Regions from separate parts of the Nocardioides sp. JCM 18998 genome, predicted to be linked through region 2. Evidence: riboswitches for the same ligand, from Rfam matches in the RefSeq annotation. Region 2 holds a riboswitch; each other region holds the start of a gene.
The links. A riboswitch is a leader RNA that binds a small molecule or an ion and turns the genes downstream of it on or off. The one in region 2 is predicted to bind cyclic di-AMP.
Positions count from the first base shown of each region.

Region 1 (7,490 bases), 1.0 Mb from region 2:
GCGCGGTGGCGACGCCGAGCACAACGCCGACGTCGTACGGCGGATGCTGGCCGGCCAGGCCGGCCCGGTCCGCGACGCGGTCGTGCTCAACGCCGGTGCCGCGCTGGCGGTCTACGACGACGCCGAGGGCGGCGTCGAGGACCGGCTCGCCGCGGGAGTCGAGCGCGCCGCTGCGGCGATCGACTCGGGTGCGGCGGCGGGCGCGCTGGAGCGCTGGATCGCCGGCTCGTCCCGCTGAGCTCGCGGGGCCGCCGACTCGCGGCGGCGACCGCGGGTCAGTCGAGGCCGAGTGAGAACGCCGCCTCGAGGTCGTGGCGCGAGTAGGTCCGGAAGGCGATGTGGGTCTCGGTGTCGAGCACACCGGGGACCTTGTTGATCCGATCGGCGACCACCGCGGCGATGTCGTCGTGGGTGCGCACCCGGACCAGCACGATCAGGTCGATCGGCCCGGTGACGGAGTAGACCTCGCTGACGCCGTCGATGGCCGCGATCGCGGTGGCGACCTCGGGGATCTGGGAGACCTCGGCGGAGACGTGGACGATGGCGGTGATCACGGACCGCACGTTACCGCGCCGGTTGATGGACGGGCGTGATGTCGCGACGCTCGTCGAACGGGACCAGGGTGCGGCGTGACTCCTCCACCGCATCGTGGACAGCGAGATGGCGGGTCGCGCCCGCGACCGGGCAGGTCCACTCGCCGTCGATGTCGATCAGCCGGATCCCGGCGGACTCCAGCCAGCGCAGCACCAGCTCGCTCTCCTCGGCGCTGGCGGCGGGCACCGGGCCGGGCGCGGGCAGGACGGTCTCGGCGGAGGCCCGCAGCTGCTCGACGTAGGCGTGGGCGTCGCCACCGGGCGGCATCGTGCCGGCCGCGGCCAGCCGTCCGCGGCGGACCACGTGCACCTCCCAGCGGCCGTCATCGCGCCGTCGGCCCGCGACCACCTCGGCGCAGCGGGAGAGGGCGGAGAGCCGCTGGGTGCGCGAGGCGGCGCGCAGGAAGGCGGCGAGCCGGTCGCGGTGGATGCCCGCCTCCTCGAAGCGCTCGGCCGCGGCGAGGATGGTCATCCGCTCGGTGACGGCGTCGATCACCTCGTCGGGGCGGCGCAGCAGCGTGTCGCGGAGCTGGCGCACGACGGTGTCGTAGGCCTCCTCGTCGGCGCTGCCGTCGCAGGGGGAGAGGCAGCGACCCATCTCGGCCAGGACGCAGGGCGTCCGGGAGGCCTTGCGGGCGAGCCGATCGGAGCACTGCCGCACCGGGAAGGTGTCGTGCAGCACCTGCAGCGCCTTCTCAGCGACCCTCTTCGAGGAGAAGGGGCCGAGATAGTCGGCCTCGTCGTCGAGGACGCGCTTGACCAGGGAGAGCCGCGGCCACGGCTCGCGAGTGAGCTTGACGAAGTGCATCTTCTCGGGGAACCGCGAGCGCCGGTTGTAGCGCGGCTTGTGCTCGGCGATCAGGCGCAGCTCGCGGATCTGGGCCTCCAGGGTGGTGGCGCACTCGATGCCGGTGACCGTGCTAGCCAGCCCCACCATCTCGCCCATCCGGGAGCGGGTCTCGGAGGCGGTGAAGTAGGACCGGACCCGGGTGCGGAGGTCGCGGCTGGTGCCGACGTAGAGGACGCGCTCGCGGTCGTCGCGGAACAGGTAGACCCCCGGGGCGTGCGGCAGCGTCTCGGCCAGGTGACGCTTCTTGCGCTGGGCGGTCGAGACCCGGGCGGAGAAGGTCTGCAGCTCCTCGAGGGTGTGCACGCCGAGCCCGCCGAGCCGCTCCATCAGCCCGTGCAGCACGTCGACGGTCGCCCGGGCGTCGGAGAGGGCCCGGTGGTTGGGCTCGGTGCCGGCGTGGAAGAGCCGGGCCAGCGAGGAGAGCTTGCAGTTGGGCGCGTCGTCGCGGGTGATCACGCGACGGGCCAGCTTGGCGGTGTCGACCACCTCGAAGGCGGGCCAGGGGCGGCCCTGCGCGCCCGCGAAGTGCTTGAGGAAGCCGACGTCGAACGGCGCGTTGTGGGCGACCAGCACGCAGCCCTGGGCAAACTCCAGGAACGCCGGCAGCGCCGACTCGATCCCCGGAGCGTCCGCGACCATCGTGTTGCTGATGCCGGTCAGGACCGCGATGAACGGAGGGATCGCGGTGTGCGGGTTGACCAGCGTCTGGAACTCGCCCAGGATCTCGCCCCCGCTGACCTTGACCGCGCCGATCTCGGTGATCATCGAGCCGCCCTCGGCGGATCCGCCGGTCGTCTCCAGGTCCACCACGCAGAAGGTGATGTCGCGCAGCGGGCGGCCCAGCTCGTCGAAGCTGCGCTGGGTCTCCCACGCGCTCGACGATCGGGGCGGTGCCGGTGCTGCGGTGCTCATGTCGGTGACCGTAGACGGGGCCACCGACAATTCGGGGAGGGCACGCGCGGGCGCCGCCTATCCTTCTGCGGTGACCACCCTGGCAGACCTCCCGGAGCCGGTGCGCGCCCGGATCGCCGCGCTGGCCGCGGCCGTGCTGCCCCAGGTGCCCGACCTGCCGGCCCCGCTGCGCCGCGTCGCGGCGTTCACACCCGCGCGCCGCGCCAAGAGCGGCGGCACCACGATCCTGGCCGCGCTCGATCAGGACGCGGAGGACGAGGGCGGCCTGCGCGAGCGGGTCGGCGCCCAGCTGCGTGCCGCCGCGGTGCCCGCCGGGACGGATCCCGCCGAGGCGGCCGGGTACGCCTGGCTGACCCGGCCCGACGGCTGGTCCGAGCAGGTGGAGACGGGGATCGCCGCGCTCCAGGCCCGTCCCGCGGCTGCCGAGCAGGACGCCGCCCGCCTCCAGCTGCGGGTCGACCGGCTCGAGGCGGAGCTCCAGGAGGTCCGCGAGCGCCGGCGTACGGACGCGGAGAGCGCCAAGCAGGAGAACAACCTGCTGCGGCGCCGGCTCGGTGAGGCCCGCGCCAGCAGCCGGGGCGCCCTGGCGGGGGTCGAGGAGTCGATCGCCGCGGCTCGGGCGGCCCAGGCCGAGGCGGAGGCGAGCGCGGAGTCGCTCGCCCGCGAGGTGCGTCAGCTCCGCGCCCGGGTCACCCAGCTCGAGGCCGAGGCCGGCGAGGGCCGCCGCGCCGCCCGCAGCGAGCGGGACGCCGCGACCGTACGGGCCCGCCTGCTGCTCGACACCCTCCTGGAGGCCACCTCGGGACTGCAGCGTGAGCTGGCACTGCCGCAGACCGGCGGCACGCCGGGTGAGGGCGTCGAGGCCGGCTACGCCGTCACCGAGCCGCCGGAGACGGGACGCGCCCGGACGGTGGCGAGCATCGGCGAGCTCGAGGGCTACCTGGCCATGCCGCGGGTCCGGCTGATCATCGACGGCTACAACGTCACCAAGCAGGCCTGGCCGACCTCGGCCCTGGACGCTCAGCGGATCCGGCTGATGCAGGCGCTCGCGCCGCTGGTCGCGCGTACCGGTGCGGAGACGACGGTCGTCTTCGACGCGGCGACGGTCCCGGGGGCGGCGGCACGCCACGTCGCCGGCGCGCCGCGCGGGGTCCGGGTGGTCTTCAGCCCGCCCGGGGTGATCGCCGACGACGTCATCCGGGACCTCGTGGCCGCCGAGCCGAGCGGACGGGTGCTGCTGGTGGTCAGCGACGACCGGGCGGTCGCGCGCGACGTCGCGCTCAGCGGAGGTCGGCCGGTGCCGGCAGCTCTGCTGCTGCAGGCGGTGCGCTGAGCGCTGGTCGCCGCTCCAGGTAGCCGACGGTGACGTGCACGCCGAGCGCCAGCAGGATGCCGACGGCCTCGTCGAGCACGTAGTGCTCGCCGTAGAGGAGCAGCGTGAAGCACATCAGCGCCGGGTAGGCCAGCGCGAGCCAGCGCCACCAGCGGGTGCCCCGGCTGATCGCGAACAGCGCGACCAGCATCGCGGTGGCGGCGTGCAGGGAGGGCATCGCGGCGACCGGGTTGGTCAGCGGCCCGTCGAGGATCCGGGTGAGGCGCAGCCCGAAGCCGGACCAGCCCCGGGTCGGCGCCGCCAGGATGGGCGAGGAGAGCAGCCCGTCGCGCGAGGCCATCCACGGCGGCGCCATCGGGAAGACCACGTAGCCGACCAGCCCGGTCAGGTTGAGGGCGACGAAGCGGGTCATCCACTGCTTCCACACCGGCCGGTCGCGCATCCACAGCACCCACGCCAGCACCCACGCGGTGATGAAGTGGGACAGGTACGTCGTGGTCAGCACCGTGTCCATCCACGTGCCGCCCTGAGGTCCGCAGGGCCCGCCGCAGATCCCGTACTGCAGGCGCTGGGCGAGGATCTCGCCGCCGCCCAGCCAGCGGTCCACCTCGATGGCCGGCTCGAAGTGCACCGGCAGGCCGAGCAGGTAGACCAGGCCGTAGCTGTAGGTGTAGGCAAGCAGGAAGAGGACGGGCAGGGCCCAGTCCCGGGCGAAGCCCAGGTGGGAGCGGACCGGCGCGTCGACGCGGCAGGCGATCGCCCCACCCCACAGCCAGAGGAACAGCGCGAGCGGGTCGGACGGCACGCCGATGGTCACGCTCCAGACGGTCAGGAGCGCGAGGTAGACGACGACGGCGAGGACGCGGCGGGTCCGCAGCCGAGACCAGAGCCGGGACCACATGGCGACAGTCTGGCCCGCACCGCAAGAGCCCGGGGCGCCCGGGTCCCGTCGCGACACGGGGCGATAAGGGGCGACACGCCGGCCGACTCACTGGCCGACACGCCGGCCGACTCACTGGCCGACTCGCTGGGGCAAAACTGTCAGGGGTCCCTGCGAGCGTCCCCGACATGAGCACAACGATCGACTGCGGCACCTGCGTGGTGCGAGGACTGGAGTGCCACGACTGCGTGGTGACGGTGCTGCTCGGCATGCCGCCCGAGCTGACCATGGGGGACGAGGAGCGCCGCGCGCTCGAGGTCCTCGCCGACGGCGGGCTGGTGCCGCCGCTGCGTCTCGTCGAGCCGACGGAGGGTCCCATCGTGGAGTCCGCCTGATGCTGCTGGGCCGGATGTGGCCTCTGTGACGAATGAGGCGCAACACGCCGCCCCAAGCGATTGGCACGGTCGTGTCGGCCTCGGTTATGGTCTAGGGCACTTGGTGCTCGACGCTGCGGATCACACAGATTCGCGCGGGCACCGCGCTGAGTCGTGAGTCGCTCTCCGGAGCGGGGCGCGAGCCGGGGAACCATCGACGGCCTGGCCGTCATCTGGGGTGAATCTCCCGCGAGGCGTGTCCACCCAGGACACGAGGAGCAGGGGTAGGACATGTCGTGTCCGAATCCGTCAGCTCACCCGGTAGGCGTACGACAGAACAAGGGAGAACGCCCGCTCGTGACCCACGGCCGGAACCGACTCATCGCTGCTGGTGTTGCGACGCTCGCCGTCGCTGGAGTCGTCGGGATGCTTCCCAGCAACCCCGCCCAGGCAGCCCCGTCCATCAAGGACGTCCAGGCGAAGGTCGACGACCTCTACCGCCAGGCCGACGTCGCCGGCGAGCGCTTCGACGCCGCCAACCTGCGCCTCAAGCAGCTCCGTGCCGAGCTGGTCGACCTCCAGGCCGACCAGAAGCACCAGGGCCAGCAGCTCAGCGGCGTGCGCGACCAGGTCCGCGACTCCGTGCTGGGCCAGTTCGAGGGCTCGAACATGTCAGCGGTCGGCCAGGTCGTCACCAGCGACGACCCCAAGGCGTTCCTCGCCGGGCTCTCCACGATGTCGGCCTACGACGGCATCCAGAACAGCCTGCTCACCGACTACGCCAACCAGGTCAACGCACTCGAGCTGCGCCGTGAGGCGACCGCCAGCCGCACCGACCAGGTCGCCGCGACCGAGGCCGACCTCAAGAAGGCCAAGGCCGAGATCGACGACAAGCTCGCCGAGGCCAAGAAGGTGCTCGACGGCCTCCAGGCCGAGCAGCGCGAGGCCCTGCTCTCGCGTGACTCCACCCGCGTCTCCGCCTCCGACATCGGCGCGAGCGGCAGTGCCGCTGCCGCGATCGACTTCGCGATGGCCCAGGTCGGCAAGGCCTACGTCTACGGCGCGGCCGGCGACAGCGCCTACGACTGCTCCGGCCTGACCATGCGCGCCTGGGGCGCCGCCGGCGTCTCGCTGCCGCACTCCTCGGCCGCGCAGTACAACTCCGGTCGCCACATCTCGGAGTCCGAGCTGCAGCCGGGCGACCTGGTCTTCTACTACAGCCCGATCAGCCACGTCGGCATGTACATCGGCAACGGCCTCATCGTGAACGCCGAGAACCCGAGCGTCGGCGTCAAGGTCACCGGCCTGCACGACATGCCGTACGTCGGCGCCGTCCGCCCGGGCTGACGCCCGCCTGAGCCTTCCTCGACCCGCGCGACCACGGGTCTGATTGACTCGCGCCATGACTGACACGGACCGCCCCTCAGCACGAGGGGCGGTCCGCAGTCGTCTGCGGCTCGTCATCGTCGCCGGGGTGGTGATGATCGCGGCCGTGATCGGCCTGTCGATCCGGCATGCGCACGACGACACCTACGTTGTGCCGACCTCCAACGGCTCCGAGCACGCCGCCGCCGAGCAGCCGACCGCTGCCGCGGCCGCGCTCGCCGCGTGGCAGCGGGCGATCGCGGACGGGCACTCGGACGCGGCCCCCGGCACCGCGGCCCGGACCGCCGCCGAGAACGCCGGCCGGCTGCGCGTGCAGGACTTCACCGCGCGCTACATCGCCCCCGCCGGTGCGGTCGCGGCCGACGGCTCGTGGACCGCCGACGTGGCGCTGACCTGGCGTTTCGGTGGCGTCGATGCCGTGACCGCGAGCGAGGACGTCGGAGTGACCTTCGCCCCGTCCCCGGGCGGTGTCGAGATCACCGCCTTCGGCGGCGCCGGGGACCGGCTGCCGATCTGGCTCAGCGGGCCGGTCGAGGTCAGGCGTACGGCCGACACGATGGTGGTGCTCGCCGGCTCCGGCGCTGCAGCCCAGCAGCGCGCCGAACGCTTCGACACCCTGGCCACCCGTGCCGTCGCGACCGTGCGCCGCGTGCTGCCGTGGCCGCATCCGGGCCTGGTCCTCGAGATCCCGGCCGACCAGTCCGGGCTCGAGCAGATGATGGGCGCGAAGGCCGACAGCTACCACGGGGTCGCCGCGGTGACCGCGACCGTCGACGGCAGTGCGTCCGGGCCGGTGCACGTGCTCGTCAATCCGCAGGTGATCGGCGGTCTCAACAGCCAGGGCGCCCAGATCGTGCTCAGCCACGAGGCCACCCACGCCGCCACCGCGGTGGCCGGCAACACCACCATGCCGTCGTGGCTGTTGGAGGGCTTCGCCGACTACGTCGCGCTGCGCGACGTCCCGCTCCCGCTCACCACCACCGCCCGCCAGATCATCGCGGACGTCCGCGCCGACGGCGCCCCGCATCATCTCCCCGGCGCGGCCGAGTTCGACGACCAGTCCGAGAGCTTCGGCGCGGAGTACGAGGCCGCCTGGCTGGCCTGCCGTCAGCTCGCGCGGATCGCCGGTGAGCCGGCGCTGGTGCGGCTCTACGACGACGTC
Region 1 covers NZ_AP043886.1:60,209-67,698, reverse strand. The annotation lists gene trpD (anthranilate phosphoribosyltransferase) at 1-238, shown strand, start outside; gene ACZ5L9_RS00335 (Lrp/AsnC family transcriptional regulator) at 276-554, opposite strand; gene ACZ5L9_RS00330 (DEDD exonuclease domain-containing protein) at 565-2,355, opposite strand; gene ACZ5L9_RS00325 (NYN domain-containing protein) at 2,426-3,688, shown strand; gene ACZ5L9_RS00320 (phosphatase PAP2 family protein) at 3,636-4,589, opposite strand; gene ACZ5L9_RS00315 (hypothetical protein) at 4,757-4,963, shown strand; cyclic di-AMP (ydaO/yuaA leader) riboswitch at 5,117-5,285, shown strand; gene ACZ5L9_RS00310 (C40 family peptidase) at 5,369-6,289, shown strand; gene ACZ5L9_RS00305 (hypothetical protein) at 6,345-7,490, shown strand, end outside.
Region 1: another riboswitch for cyclic di-AMP. It lies ahead of ACZ5L9_RS00310 (C40 family peptidase); the one in region 2 lies ahead of ACZ5L9_RS15940 (transglycosylase family protein).

Region 2 (7,490 bases):
CACGTCGCTGAAGTTGGGGTTGAGCGGGTTGGTGTCGTCGGCCACCCACTTGCTCACCGGGTTGCTCTGCTGGCCGTACAGCGCGTTGCGCACCGGCGACTCGGCCGGCTCGAAGTGCGTCGGCAGCGGCCCGTCGGCCAGGCCGAGCGGCGCGAAGAGCCAGCCCTTCCCGTCGGTCTGCATGATGAACGGATCGGTCCCACCGATCGCGTCCGGTCCCTTCGCCCCCTCCGGCGGGACGTAGTCGGGCCGCCGGTCGGCGATGAAGTCCGGGACGTCGGAGCCGGTCCACTTCCCGGCCTCCTCGTCCCACCAGACCAGCTTCTTGCGCTCGCTCCACGGCGTGCCGTCGGGCGCGGCCGAGGCGCGGTTGTAGAGGATGCGCCGATTGGCCGGCCATGCCCAACCCCACTCCGCGGCGGTCTGGTCCTGCTCCCAGTGCGGCTTGCGCCGGCGTGCCTGGTTCACCTCGTCGGCGTACACGCCGCAGTAGATCCAGGTGCCGCAGCGGGTCGAGCCGTCCGGCTTGAGCTGGGTGTAGGACGACAGCGCCTTGCCGTCGGCGTCGGTGCCGTTGATCTCACGCAGCACCGCCTCGGCGTCGATCTCACCCTCGTCGTCGAGCGGGTAGTCCCAGGTGAGATCGAGCAGCGGACGGTTCATCTCGTCGGCGGCCTCGGTGGCGTCGGCGCCCAATAGCTCCTTGATCCGCTTGCCGAGCAGATAGTAGAAGTGCAGGTCGCTCATCGCGTCGCCCGGCGGCGGCACGGCCTTGTCGCGCCACTGCAGCATCCGCTGGGTCTGGGTGAACGAGCCGGACTTCTCCACGTGCGAGGCGGCCGGGAGGAAGAAGACCTCGGTGCCGATCTTGTCGGTCTCGAGCTCGCCGGTCTCGATCTCGGGCCCGTCCTTCCAGAAGGTGGCCGACTCGATCATCTGCATGTCGCGCACGACGAGCCAGTCGAGGTTGGCCAGGCCCATCCGCTGCATCTTGCCGTTCGCGCTGCCGACGGCCGGGTTCTGACCGACGAGGAAGTAGCCCTTGCAGCCGCCGTCGATCATCAGCTTCACACTGGCGTAGGTGGAGTGATCGCCGGTGAGCTTGGGCAGGTAGTCGAAGCAATAGTCGTTCTCGGCCGTGGCCGCCTCGCCCCACCACGACTTCAGCAGGCTGACGGTGTAGTTGCGTACGTTGCCCCAGAACCCGGCCTTGCCCTCCTGCCCCGACAGCAGGCTGTCGAGGTCGTGGTGCAGTGCCGCGTGCGGCATCGCGATGTAGCCGGGCAGGATGTTGAACAGCGTCGGGATGTCACTGGCGCCCTGGATGCTGGCGTGTCCGCGCAGCGCCATCACGCCACCGCCGGGACGGCCGATGTTGCCGAGCAGCAACTGCAGGATCGCGGCCGTCCGGATCATCTGGGCACCGGTGCTGTGCTGGGTCCAGCCGACGGCGTAGCAGAACGCGGCCGTCCGCTCCCGACCCGAGTTGGCGACCAGGGCGTCGGCGACCCGCCCGAAGTCCTCCGGCCCGATGCCGCAGACCTCCTGCACCATCTCCGGGGTGTAGCGGGCGTAGTGCCGCTTGAGGATCTGGTACACGCAGTTCGGGTGCTGCAGTGTCTCGTCCCGCGCCGGCTTGTGGTCGACGGGCGGGCCGCCCGAGCCGTGCGTCTCCGAGACCGCCATCTCGTGCGACTCGCGGTGGTGCTCCCCCGACGTGGACGCGTCGCTGGCCGCGCCCTCCGCGCTCTGCCCGGCCGGCTCGTCGTCGGTGCCGGGACGCGGCGCATACGCCCAGGTCGCGGGGTCGTAGTGCCCCTCCTCGGGATCCCAGCCGGAGAAGAGGCCGTCGAGGTCCTCGGTGTCCTGGAAGCGCTCGTCGATGATCGCGGCCGCGTTGGTGTACGCGACGACGTAGTCGCGGAAGTCCAGCTCGTTGCTGACGATGTGGTTGACCAGGGCGCCGAGGAACACGATGTCGGAGCCGGCCCGGATCGGGACGTGCTGATCCGCGAGCGCGGAGGTGCGGGTGAAGCGCGGGTCGACGTGGATCACCCGGGCGCCGCGCTTCTTCGCCTCCACCACCCACTGGAAGCCCACGGGGTGGGCCTCGGCCATGTTGGAGCCCTGGATGACGATCAGGTCAGCGTTCTGCAGATCCTGCAGGTAGGTGGTGGCCCCACCCCGGCCGAACGAGGTCCCCAGACCGGGAACCGTGGAGGAGTGTCAAATACGGGCCTGGTTCTCGATCTGGATGGCGCCCATCGCGGTGTACAGCTTCTTCATGAGGTAGTTCTCCTCATTGTCGAGAGCTGCACCGCCGAGGCTGGCGATCCCGAGCGTGCGGCGCGTACGGCGCCCCTCGGGGTCGTCCCACTCCCAGAACTGCTTGCGGGTCTTGATCACGCGTCGGGCGATCATGTCGATCGCGGTGTCGCGGTCGAGGTCCTCCCACTCGGTGCCGTAGGGGCGGCGGTAGCGGACCTTCGTGACGCGCGAGGCGCTGGTGACGAGCTGCTTGCTGGCGCTGCCCTTGGGGCACAGCCGCCCGCGGGAGACCGGGCTGGCCGGGTTGCCCTCGATCTGGATGACCCGGTCGTCCTTGACGTAGACCTTCTGCGCGCAGCCGACGGCGCAGTAGGGACACACCGAGTCGACGGCACGGTCGGCGTCGGCGATGCGGGGCTCGAGGCCCTGGCTGCGCCGCGACTGCGCGGCCGCACCACGACCGAGCCGGTCGGGACCGGTCAGCTGCCGCAACAGGGGCCATCCGAGGAACGCCGTCACGTCAGCCAGGTAACCACATGCCCCGCGTCGAGACCAGGGTCCCGGGCCGGACCGGGTGCGGTGCGCGCACGACCGCGCGGGTCGTCGCACTAGATTGCTCTCGGAGGCGTTCCTCGGCTGGTGCCGGGCGCGGTCCTCAAAACCGTAGTGGCCGAGCATCTCGGTCAGGCGGGTTCGATTCCCGTCCGCCTCCGCCAGCGTGCACGACGACGTACGGGCGGCCACCCCGAGAGAGGTGCGGCCGCCCGTACGCGCTGGAGGGGTGCGCTCAGCGCACGCCGATGCGGGCCGAGCACGCGGGCCAGGCGCCCCAGCCCTGGCTGTGCCTGATCCGCTCCGCGACCTTGATCTGCTGGCGCTTCGAGGCCTGGTGCGGCAGGGCCGCGAAGCGACCGCCGCCGTTGGCCCGCCAGGTGCTCGGGCTGATCTGCAGCCCGCCGTAGTAGCCGTTGCCGGTGTTGATGTGCCAGCGGCCGCTGGACTCGCACTGGGCGAGCCGCTCCCAGGTGTGGGTCTTGACCGCGTGGCTCGGCCCGGCGATCGCGACGACCGGGGCGATGGTGGCGACCGAGAGGACGGCCGCGGACAGCATGGTGCGCATGCGCATGACGATTCTCCTGCGCGCCTGCGGAGTTAGCTGTCGGATTCGGGCGCAGTGTGCCCGGCCGCACGCAGTGCGACTTCACCCCGAGGGTCCGTGGACCCGTGGAACCTGGGTTCCCCGCTCCTGCCCGATGAGCTTGGTGTCACGCACCGGCGGGACAGGACTCGGCGTCGCACGGCGGTCGCCCCAGGGGGTCCCAGGACCCTACGAGAGTAGGCAGGGCGTCACCGGTCCGGCCAAATCGCCGGCCGCGGATGAACCGTCGCCGGGTGGGGAACCGCGCAGGTGACGCGCCCACCGCTGACGACGCGCTCGCACTCCGATCGGAGAGACCCATGTCGTTCAACACACCTCAGCAAGTCACCCAGCTCGCCATCGCCTCGGGCGAGACCAAGGCGGGCGCGACGCCTGCCAAGGCGCTCGTCGCCGGGTTCCTGGCCGGCGCCTACATCGCCTTCGGCGCCCTGGTCGCGATCAGCGCCTCGGCCGGACTCGACCCGAAGACCTGGGGCGGGATCATCACCATCGTCACCGGCGTGACGTTCAGCCTCGGCCTGATCCTCGTCGTGATCGGCGGAGCCGATCTGCTCACCGGCAACATGATGCTGGTCCCGATGGCCGCCCTGGCGGGCCGCGTCAGCCTGGCCCGGCTCGCGCTCAACTGGCTCTGGGTCGCCATCGGCAACCTCGTCGGATCCGTCTTCGTCGCCTGGCTGCTCGCCGACCAGTCCGGCCTCTTCGCCAAGGACTCCCCCAACTGGATCAGACTCGGCACCATCGCCGCCGGCAAGGGCGTCACCGAGACGCATTGGGAGCAGTTCGTCCGGGCGATCGGCTGCAACTGGCTGGTCTGCCTGGCCGTCTGGTGCGCCCTGGCGGCTGTCTCGGTCAGCGGCAAGATCCTGGCGATCGTGCCGCCGATCATGGCCTTCGTCGCGCTGGGCTTCGACCACGTCGTGGCCAACATGTTCTTCCTGCCGGCAGCGTTGATGGTCGACGCCCCCGGCGGGTTGACGTTCGGCGACACCGTGCTCAATCTGGTCTTCGCGTTCCTCGGCAACGCCGTCGGGGCCGGGGTGTTCGTGGCCGGCGGCTACTACTTCCTGTACGGCGACGCCAGCTCGGCCGGCTCGTCCGCCCGCGAGCCCGCCGGCCACTGAGGCGGCCGGTTCGCTAGCGTCGGAGCACCACGGGGGCGGCCTCGGCCGACCCCCTCCTCGCACACCCCGGGAGGTCCGGTGTCCGACGACCCGCGCCGTCGTACGCCACGCACCGACACGGTGCTGGCCAGCCCCGAGCTCACGCCGGCTCTCGGGAGTCTGGGGCGCGCCACCGTGAAGGCGGCCGTCACGGCGGCGCTCGCGGAGTGCCGTGCCGGGCGGATCGCACCCGAGGACGTCGTCGCGGCGGTCCTCGACATGCTCCCGCCCTCGGCATCGTCCCTGCGGCCCGTCATCAACGCGACCGGCGTCGTCGTGCACACCAACCTGGGCCGGGCGCCGCTGTCGGACGCCGCCGTCGAGGCCGTACGACGGGCGGCGGGCGCGACCGATGTCGAGCTCGATCTGGCGTCGGGCCGTCGTAGCCGGCGGGGCGCGGCCGCCCTGGCCGCACTCGCCGGCCGGGTGCCGGACGCCGGCGGCACCCATGTGGTGAACAACGGCGCCGCGGCGCTCGCTCTGGCCGCCTCGGTGCTGGCGCGGGGACGGGAGATCGTGATCGCCCGCGGCGAGCTCGTCGAGATCGGCGACGGGTTCCGGATCCCGGAGCTGCTGGAGTCGGTCGGCGCCAGGCTGCGTGAGGTGGGCACCACCAACCGGGTCCGGGATGCCGACTACGAGCGGGCCATCGGCGCGCAGACCGGCTTCGTGCTGAAGGTGCACCCTTCGAACTTCCGGGTCGAGGGCTTCACCTCCTCGGTCGCGATCTGCGACCTCGCCACGCTGTGCGGGGCGCGGGGTGTCCCCCTCGTGGTCGACATCGGCTCCGGGCTGCTCGAGCCGCATCCTCGCCTGCCCGACGAGCCGGACGCCACGACGGTGCTCCAGGCAGGCGCCAGCCTGGTGACCGCCTCGGGCGACAAGCTGCTCGGCGGCCCGCAGTGCGGCCTCCTCCTCGGCGCCGGCGATCTGGTCGAGCGCCTCCGGCGTGACCCGCTGGCCCGGGCGATGCGGGTCGACAAGCTCACCCTGGCCGCGCTGGAGGCTACCCTGGCCGGCCCCGAGCCGCCGGTCGCCACGGCGCTGGCCAGCCGGCCCGGGGAACTGATGACCCGTGCCCGCCGGCTGGCCGAGGCCGTCGGCGCCGAGGCCGTCGCGAGCGAGGGCCGGGTCGGAGGCGGCGGCGCGCCCGGCGTGCCGATCCCGAGCGCCGCGGTGGCGCTGCCCGCGTCGCTCGCCGTGCCGCTGCGCACCGGTCCGACGCCGGTGGTGGGCCGGGTCCAGGACGGCCGGCTGCTGCTCGACCTGCTGGCCGTTCCCGCCGACCAGGACGAGCGGATCCGGGACGCGGTGTCGATGCTGCGGGAGCGCTGATGCATGTCGTCGCCACGGCCGGCCACGTGGACCACGGCAAGTCGACCCTCGTACGAGCACTCACCGGCACCGACCCCGATCGTCTCGAGGAGGAACGCCGCCGCGGGCTCACCATCGAGCTGGGCTACGCCTGGACCTCGCTGCCCGGCGCCGGGGAGGTGGCGTTCGTCGACGTGCCGGGACACGAGCGGTTCCTGACCACCATGCTCAGCGGTGTGGGGCCGGTCCCGGTCGCGATGCTGGTGGTCGCGGCGGACGATCCCTGGATGCCGCAGGCCGGCGAGCACCTGGCCGCGCTCGACGCGCTCGGAGTTGAGCACGGGCTCATCGTGATCACCCGCTCCGACCTCGCCGACCCGGCGCCCGCCGCGGCCCGGGCGGTCGCGGAGGTCGCCCGTACGACCATGGCCGGGTCGCCCGTCGTCACCGTCAGCGCCGTCACCGGCACCGGAGTCGACGAGCTCCGGGCGCGCCTCGATGAGCTGCTCGGCGGCGTTCCCACGCCCCCGGCCGACACCCCGGTGCGGCTGTGGGTCGATCGCCGCTTCCACATCCGCGGCGCGGGCACGGTCGTCACCGGGACCCTTCCGGCCGGCACGATCGCGGTCGGCGACACCCTCTTCACCCTCGCGGGCGAGCAGGTCCGGGTCCGTGGCCTCGAGGCGCTCGGGGTGTCCCGTGCCGCGATGGCGGGCCCGGCCCGGGTGGCGCTCGACCTGGGCGGGAGAGCACCGGAGTCGGTCGGGCGGGGCACGCCGCTGCTGAGCGCTGCCGCCTACCCGATCACGAGGACGGTCGACGTCGCGCTGATCGGCGAGGGCGTCGTCCCCGATCGGCCACAGCTGCACCTCGGGTCCACGACCATGTCGGTGCACGCCCGGCCGCTGGACGGCGGGTACGGCCGGCTGGTGCTCGACGCGCCCCTCCCGCTCAGGGCCGGTGACCGGGCTGTCCTGCGGGACCCGGGCGACCGCCGGATCTGGGGCGTCCGGGTCCTCGATCCCGACCCGCCCGAGCTGCGGCGACGGGGTGCCGCGCGAGCACGCGCGCAGGCGCTGGCCACGCTGGACGGCACGACCGCGGCATACGTCGCGATGCGCGGACGGATCCGCCGGGCGACGCTCGACCGGCTCGGACTCGCCGGCGGCACCCCTGAGGGCGCACTGGAGGCCGCCGGCTGGGTCCTCTCGCCCACGGAGGCGACGCGGCTGCGGGCCGCCCTGGTCGAGGCGACCGACGCCGCGGGCCACGAGGGGTTGAGCGCCGCGGCCGCGGCGCACACGCTCGGGCTACCGGATGCCGGCCTCGCCGAGGCGCTGGTGGCCGACCCCGTGGAGTACGTCGCCGGCCGGATCCGCAAGGCCGGTGCGAGCGCTGCCCTGTCGCCGCGCCTGGCCGACGCGCTCGCCCGGGTCACGCTGCTGCTCGCCGGCCGGCCGTTCGCCGCCCCGACCGCCGACGAGCTCGCCGTCGCCGGTGTCGACGACGGCGCGCTCGGGGCGCTGCACCGGACCGGGCTGGCGCTTCGCCTGGCACCCGGCGTGGTGCTGCTGCCGGACGCGGCC
Region 2 covers NZ_AP043886.1:3,376,098-3,383,587, reverse strand. The annotation lists partial or broken gene fdh (formate dehydrogenase) at 1-2,214, opposite strand, end outside; gene ACZ5L9_RS15950 (hypothetical protein) at 2,227-2,787, opposite strand; tRNA gene ACZ5L9_RS15945 (tRNA-Sec) at 2,890-2,984, shown strand; gene ACZ5L9_RS15940 (transglycosylase family protein) at 3,056-3,394, opposite strand; cyclic di-AMP (ydaO/yuaA leader) riboswitch at 3,395-3,543, opposite strand; gene ACZ5L9_RS15935 (formate/nitrite transporter family protein) at 3,727-4,551, shown strand; gene selA (L-seryl-tRNA(Sec) selenium transferase) at 4,630-5,925, shown strand; gene selB (selenocysteine-specific translation elongation factor) at 5,925-7,490, shown strand, end outside.

Region 3 (7,490 bases), 950 kb from region 2:
GGCACCGGCGCGACGCCGTTGGGGACGTACGGCCTGGTCTCCGCCTTCGGCACCCACAGCGCGAGCGCCACGGCCACGGCGCTGCCCTATCGACGGATCCGGTCGGGGGACTTCTGGGTGGAGGACAACGCCTCCGCGTTCTACAACCGCTTCCGCAACCAGAGCGAGGGCGGGTTCCGCTGGTGGCTGCCGCTGAGCGACGAGAACGGCTCGGAGCGGTTGAGCGACTTCCCGGTCCAGTACGAGGATGCGATCGTGCTCGACTACAACCACCAGCAGGTCCGCCACCGGGGCGCCGGGATCTTCCTGCACGTGAACGGCAGCGGAGCGACGGCGGGCTGCGTCAGCGTCCCGCGAGCGGTGCTGCAGCGGCTGCTGCACCGCCTCGACCCGGCGTACGTGCCGGTGATCGCGATCGGGCGATGAGGTGGCCGACGACAAGCAGGAGATCCGGGTCGAGATCGAGGGCCGTACCCTCAAGGTCAGCAACCTCGCCAAGGTGCTCTACCCGGCGACCGGCACCACCAAGGGCGAGGTGCTGCACTACTACGCCACCGTCGCCGCGGCGATCCTGCCGCAGCTGAGCGGGCGTGCGGTCACCCGGGTGCGCTGGCCGCACGGCGTCGCCGGCCAGTCCTTCTTCGAGAAGAACGCGCCCGCCGGCACTCCGTCGTGGGTACGGACGGTGACCGTGCCGACCACCGGCTCGCGCACCGCCTCCCGGGAGGAGGACACCCTGACCTTCCCGGTCGTGGAGGACCTGGCCACGCTCACCTGGCTGGCCAACCTCGCCGCGATCGAGCTGCACGTCCACCAGTGGCGGGTCGACGAGCACGGTGTGCCGCTGGGCGCGGACCGGATCGTCATCGACCTGGACCCGGGCGAGCCGGCCGGGCTGCACGAGTGCGCCCGGGTGGCGCTGCTCGCCCGCGAGAAGCTCGCCGCGATCGGGGTGCCGTGCACGCCCGTGCTCAGCGGCAGCAAGGGTCTGCACCTCTACGCGCTGCTGGCGTCGCCGATGGCCAGCGACGACGCCACCGCTGTCGCCAAGGAGGTTGCCGAGCAGCTCCAGAAGGAGCACCCGAGCCTCGTCACCGCCACGATGACCAAGTCCAAGCGGTCCGGCAAGGTCTTCCTCGACTGGTCACAGAACGCCGGATCGAAGACCACCGTCTGCCCGTACTCGCTGCGGGGCAAGGAGCGCCCGACGGTCGCCGCTCCGATCAGCTGGGACGAGGTCGAGGCGGGGGCCGAGGACCCCCTCGCGCTGGAGCAGCTCACCTTCGGCGAGGTCCTCGTGCGGCTCGAGGAGCACGGCGACCTCTTCGCTGTTACCGCGCCGTAGAAACCTGTGGACACGGCGTGCCACCGCCGTTCGCTCGGTCGTCCTACCTTTCGGATGTGGAGATTCCGGCCGTGCCCCAGCGCCGCCCGGCGCGGGCCTGGCGCTGGCGGGTGATCGGGGTGGTGGCCGTCGCCGTGGTCGCCTTCGGGGTCCTCATCCCGGTCACACTCGGGCTGCGGGTCACGGTGGTCGGCAACGATGACCTGGCCGGTCGGGTCGACCGGGGCACGGTCCTGTTCACGCTCCGCACCACCTCGGGCGCGGTGGAGCGCGGCGACACGATCAGGTTCAAAGAGCCCGCCGACTACGGAGACAAGTCGGTGGTGCGTCAGGTCGACGGCGTCAACGACCTGGGGATCCGGACGGTGCGTACGGGCGCCATCGACCCGTGGCAGCTGCCCGCCGGCACAGCGGTGTCCAAGGTCGTCGCCAGCGTCCCGTACGCCGGCTATCCGATCCTCGGGGCCGCGGATCCGGCGGCGTGGCTGGTCCTCGCGGCGATCCTCGGATCGGGGCTGGTGGTGCTCGCCATCGCCCGGCTCGTGGTCGCGGAGCGGGGGCGCCGCCGGGGCGCTCGCGAGACGGTTGTGGCAATTGCCCGACAGACGGGCGAGTGATCCCTATCCTTCTCCCGTGAGCCATCGCGTGCTGGTCGTCGAGGACGAGGAAGACATCGCCTTCCCCCTTGTGCGCACGTTGGAGCGCGAGGGCTACGCGGTGACCTGGGTCGAGACCGGCTCGGCGGCTCTGCACGAGCTCGAGCGCGGGGCGGAGTCACCGGCCGACGTGGTCATCCTCGACCTCGGCCTGGGGGACATGGACGGCCTGGACGTGTGCCGTGAGGCCCGCTCCGGCGGCTTCGACGGCGGCATCATGATCGTGACCGCGCGCTCGGGCGAGCTCGACCGGGTGGTGGGCCTCGACTACGGCGCCGATGACTACCTGGCCAAGCCCTTCGGCCTGGCCGAGCTGCAGGCCCGGGTGCGCGCGTTGCTGCGCCGCACCGTCGGTCGAGCGGTGTCGGTCGACGGCGGCGGCCTGCGGATCGACGTCGGCGCGCACCGCGTCTACACCGAGGACCGCGAGGTCCCGCTCACCGGCAAGGAGTTCGAGGTCCTCGCCCTGCTCGCCAGCCAGCGCGGCAAGGTCGTGGCCCGCGAGCGGCTGATGGCCGAGGTGTGGGACGAGAACTGGTTCGGCTCCACCAAGACACTCGACGTCACCATCGGACGTCTGCGCAGCAAGCTCGAGGCCGCCGCGGTGACCGACAAGGTCGTCGCGGTGCGAGGAGTGGGATTCCGCCTCGAGGGCGGCCAGGAGGATGCGTAGGCGGAGCACGCCTCTCTTCGTGCTTCTCGTTCTGCTCGTCGCGTCCTTCGGCTACCTCCTGCGCACCTGGTCGGTGGAGCACAGGGTCCGTGACCACGACGACCTCCTGATCAGGCAGACAGCCGCGGCGATCGCCGTCGCTGTCCACGAGCGCCGCGACGACGGCGGGGTGATCAACGCCGAGTTCCTGCGCCCGTTCCTGGAGGACGGGACCGGGGTGCGCTACCACGCCGTCGACGGTGCCGACATCGAGGTTCGCTCGACCGGCTTCTCGGGTCCGCTCGGCCCGGACGACGGCACCGCGAACCTGTGGGCCACGGTCAGCATCGACGACGGCGGCTACGTCCTGGTGAGCGAGGACGACCACGTCCCCCACGATGTGGCCTGGCCGAGCACCGCCACCCTGCTGCTCGCCCTGCTTGCGGTCGGAGCGCTGTCCACCCTCGGGGGGATCGCCCTCGCCCGGGCGTACGAGCGGCCGTTCCACCAGCTCGCCGAGGCGGCGGCGGCGCTGGGGCGGGGCCGCTTCCAGCTCGACCTGAGACCCAGCAACGTCCCGGCCGCCAATGAGATCGCCTCGGCGCTGGAGGCCAGCGCCCAGCAGCTCCAGGACCGGATGGAGACCGACGAGCGGCTGGCCCAGCGTGCCTCGCACGTGCTGCGGACCCCGCTGACCGGCCTGCGCCTCGAGCTCGAGGAGGCCGCTCTCGACGAGGACCTCAAGCCCGAGACCGCGGCCGCGCTGCAGCGCTCGCTCGCCCGGGTCGACCAGCTCGACGCGGTCACCGGCGAGCTGGTGGCGCTGGCCCGCCATCGGGCCCTGGTGGCCGACGCCGCGATCGAGCTCGGGACGCTGGCCCGCCAGCTCACCCAGCGCTGGGCCGACGAGCTCGATACGCAGCACCGCACCCTGACCGCGGCGATCGAGGGCGACGCCACCACGACCTACACCCCGGGACCCGTCGAGCAGATCCTCGAGCTGCTCCTCGCCGACCTGGAGCATCGCAGCGCCGGGGACGTCAGGCTGGTCTTCGCCGCCGGCTCCGACGGTCACCTGCGGATCACGATCACCGCCGAGTCGGCGATCGCGGTGCGCAAGGCGAGCACCTCGCCGCTGCTGCGCGCCCGTACGGTCGCCGTCGCGCTGGGCGGACGACTGGAGGGCGAGTACGCCGAGGGTGGTGTGGAAGTGGTCCTCCCGCGGCGATGAGCACACCGGGATGAAAGGATGCGCATCATGACGACCTCGCGGCCGATCGAGACCTGGCTGACCGACATGGACGGCGTGCTCGTCCACGAGGAGGTGCCGCTGCCCGGCGCCTCGGAGTTCATCGAGGCGCTGAAGGCCACCGGCCGGCGCTTCCTCGTGCTCACCAACAACTCGATCTTCACCCCACGCGACCTGCGCGCACGCCTGCTCGGCAGCGGCATCGACGTGCCGGAGGACGCGATCTGGACCTCGGCGCTCGCGACCGCGAAGTTCCTCGCCGACCAGCGCCCCGGCGGCTCGGCGTACGTCGTCGGCGAGGCCGGCCTGACCACCGCCCTGCACGACGTGGGCTACGTGATGACCGACCGCAAGCCGGACTACGTCGTGCTGGGGGAGACCCGCACCTACTCGTTCGAGGCGATCACGCGAGCGATCCGGCTGATCGAGGGCGGCGCGCGCTTCATCGCCACCAACCCCGACGCGAGCGGCCCCTCCCAGCAGGGCACCCTGCCGGCGACCGGGTCGGTGGCGGCCCTGATCTCGACCGCGACCGGGCGCCAGCCGTACTTCATCGGCAAGCCCAACCCGCTGATGATGCGCTCCGCGCTCGACCGGATCGAGGGTCACTCGGCAACCACCGCGATGGTCGGCGACCGGATGGACACCGACGTGATCAGTGGCCTGGAGGCCGGCCTGCGGACCTTCCTGGTGCTCACCGGATCCACCCGTGCCGACCAGGTCGAGAACTTCCCGTACCGGCCCACCCACGTGGTCGACGGCGTCAAGGATCTGGTCTCGCTCGTCCAGTGAGTTGAAAAGTAAACATGTGTGAAACGCGTCACGGTAAAGGACGCGATTCACGCGGGGGATGTGACCTGGGGCACGCCTGGTCGAGTGTCCGAGTTGGATTTCGGCCGAGAGGCGTGCCTACCGTCCTGACCGCTTGCAGAGGCAAGCATCGGTCCACCGGGCACGCCGAGTCCTGTCCCTTCCGGTAACCGATCCTCGAGCTTGAAACCAGGGGCAGGAGCGGGGGACCCACGTTTTACGCCGTACGCCGGATGCCGGTGTGCGGCTCGGGGTGAAGCCGAGGCTCTGAGAGATCAGGGCACGGCCGGGCAACCTTCTCGCCCGAACCCGACAGCTCACCTCGCAGGCGTGGGAAGGACACCCACGCATGCCCACATTCATTCGCACCACCCTGGCCGCGACCGCATCGATCGGTCTGCTGGCACTTGTTCCGGCGGCTGCCCAGGCGGCCACCACCCCGGCCGCGTCGACCACGGCCACGTCCAGCACGGCCACGTCCAGCACGGCGGTGACAGCCACGGCCCCGCGCCTGACGGCCCACCAGCGCAAGGTCGAGCGCGAGCATCGGCGCAAGGTCCGCAAGCGTCACCGCGCGCACCTGCACCAGGTCCGCGAGCACCGACGCGTCGTGGCTCGCAACCACAGCGTCTACCGCGCCCTCGCGGTGGCCACGCACCAGCAGGGCGACCCGTACGTGTACGGCGCCGTCGGCCCGGGCTCGTTCGACTGCTCCGGCCTCATGCTGTTCTCGTTCCGCGCGGCCGGCATCCACCTGCCGCGCACCTCCGCGGCCCAGGCCGGCGCCGTGCGCCACATCCCGCGCTCCGCGATGCGCCCGGGCGACCTGGTCTTCTTCACCGAGGGCAGCCACGTCTACCACGTCGGCATGTTCGACGGCTGGAGCCACGGTCGTCGGATCATCGTGCACGCGCCCTACAGCGGCACCCACGTCCGCAAGGAAGCCATCTGGACCAACAGCTGGTTCGCGGGCACCGAGCGCCTCCCGCGCTGATCCCACCGCTTCACCCCACAGCTTCACCCCACAGCTTCACCCCACCGGCAGCGCCGGCGGCTCGTCCGACCCTTCGGTCACACGAGCCGCTGGCGCTGGCGTTGTTTGATCTGCTCGGCGAAGAGCGCGCGGCGCAGGGTGGTGGCGTCGCGGTTGTCGGCCTCGAGCGCGAGGACGACCTCGGTGCCCTCGTCGTGCGTGGTGACGCGATAGACCACGCCGGGCAGGGCGAACAGGTCCTCGCCGACGCTGAAGGAGGCGACCACCTCGGCGGCCTCGGGGAGGTCGGCGAGGGAGAGCCGGCAGCGCAGACCCGCCTCGCTGGCGTCCAGCATGATCCCGTCGTACGAGGTGCCGTCGTGCTCCACGGTGATCCGGCTGCTCACCGGGACCCGGACGTGCGCGCGCCGGTTGATGTGGCGCGTACGGGTGGCGCTGCTCGCCGGGCGTGTGTGCCAGACCCGGACCGGGCCGTCGACGGCGCTGCCGACGATGACGAGCACGAGCTCGCACAGGCCGGCGGTGGAGGTCCAGCACACCGTGATCTCGGTGCCCTCCATGGACCGGGCGCGGCTCATCAGCTCGAACGGCGTGGCGAGCACCAGGGCGCCGTCCTCGACGCCCTCGCTGCGGCTGGTGTACTCGGCACCCTCCGAGCTGCGGAGGATCACGGGGTGGTTCAGCGGTGGGATCTCCACGACTCTCCTTCAGGCCATGTGCAGCCGCAGGATAGGCGCGATCGGGAAGCTTCGCCCGCGACACGCGAACGGCGTTACCCGAGCGTCACTCGACCGCGAGCTGCCGTGCCCGGATCTGCTCGGCGAAGACCGCGCGTCGTACGGCGGTGGCGGTGCGCTCGTCGTCCGGCAGGCTGATGATCAGCTCGGTGTCGGAGCCCGACGGCGTGCTGCGGAAGATCGTGCCCTTGAGGGCGAAGTCCTGGCCGCCGAGGGTGAACATCACCCGCACCCGCCGCGGCTCGTCCGGCGCGGCGTCGTGCTCGGAGGTGGACTCGGGCGTCGGCTCGGGCAGCCGCTCGCGCACGAGGCAGCGCACTGCCGCCTCGCTGATGTCGAGCATCGAGGCGGCGACCTCCGCGCCGTCGATCTCGATGACCAGGGCGATGGCGACGGCGACCCGGACGTGCGCGCGCCGGTTGGCCCGACGGGCGGGGCCGGTGGGTACCGCGTGCCAGATCCGGACCTTGCCGTCGACGGAGCGCTCCGTCACCCGTACGGGCAGGGAGTGCAGGCCACCATCGCTGGTCCACTGCACGTCGAACGGACGGCCCACGTCGAGCGTGGTGTCGAGCGGGAGGCCGAACGGCCGGGCCAGGGTGAGGCCACCACCGTCGACACCCTCGACGCGACTGGCGTAGTCGCCCTCCTCGCCCCGCAGGAGAACGGGCTGGTTCACGTCCGGGCTTTGCACGGACCCATCATCGGCGATCCGGCGCCGGATCAGTGCTAAACGCGCCAAGTCGAGGTCACGTTCCTGTCACTTGACCACGAGTTATCCACAGAACGTTGTCGTCGGTTTCGCTGGCCGCTGCGGCGGAGAGAGAGCGGGCATGGGGATGTCGCCATCGGTCGACGTGCTGGCCGACCAGCAGCTGGTCGAGCTGCTCGACGCGCAGCTGCGCGAGCTGGTCCGCCGCGAGGCGGTCGATCCGCAGCGCGAGGGCGCTGTCGTACGGCGCCTCGCCGAGGCCGTGGTCCGCGCTCACGACGAGCGCTCCCTGACCGGCGCGGTCCTGCCCGTCCCCGACCCCCAGGCCGTGGTCG
Region 3 covers NZ_AP043886.1:2,428,424-2,435,913, forward strand. The annotation lists gene ACZ5L9_RS11335 (L,D-transpeptidase family protein) at 1-426, shown strand, start outside; gene ligD (non-homologous end-joining DNA ligase) at 428-1,345, shown strand; gene ACZ5L9_RS11345 (hypothetical protein) at 1,402-1,962, shown strand; gene ACZ5L9_RS11350 (response regulator transcription factor) at 1,979-2,674, shown strand; gene ACZ5L9_RS11355 (histidine kinase dimerization/phospho-acceptor domain-containing protein) at 2,694-3,884, shown strand; gene ACZ5L9_RS11360 (HAD-IIA family hydrolase) at 3,912-4,694, shown strand; cyclic di-AMP (ydaO/yuaA leader) riboswitch at 4,883-5,058, shown strand; gene ACZ5L9_RS11365 (C40 family peptidase) at 5,062-5,706, shown strand; gene ACZ5L9_RS11370 (PilZ domain-containing protein) at 5,784-6,404, opposite strand; gene ACZ5L9_RS11375 (PilZ domain-containing protein) at 6,490-7,137, opposite strand; gene ACZ5L9_RS11380 (CpaF family protein) at 7,277-7,490, shown strand, end outside.
Region 3: another riboswitch for cyclic di-AMP. It lies ahead of ACZ5L9_RS11365 (C40 family peptidase); the one in region 2 lies ahead of ACZ5L9_RS15940 (transglycosylase family protein).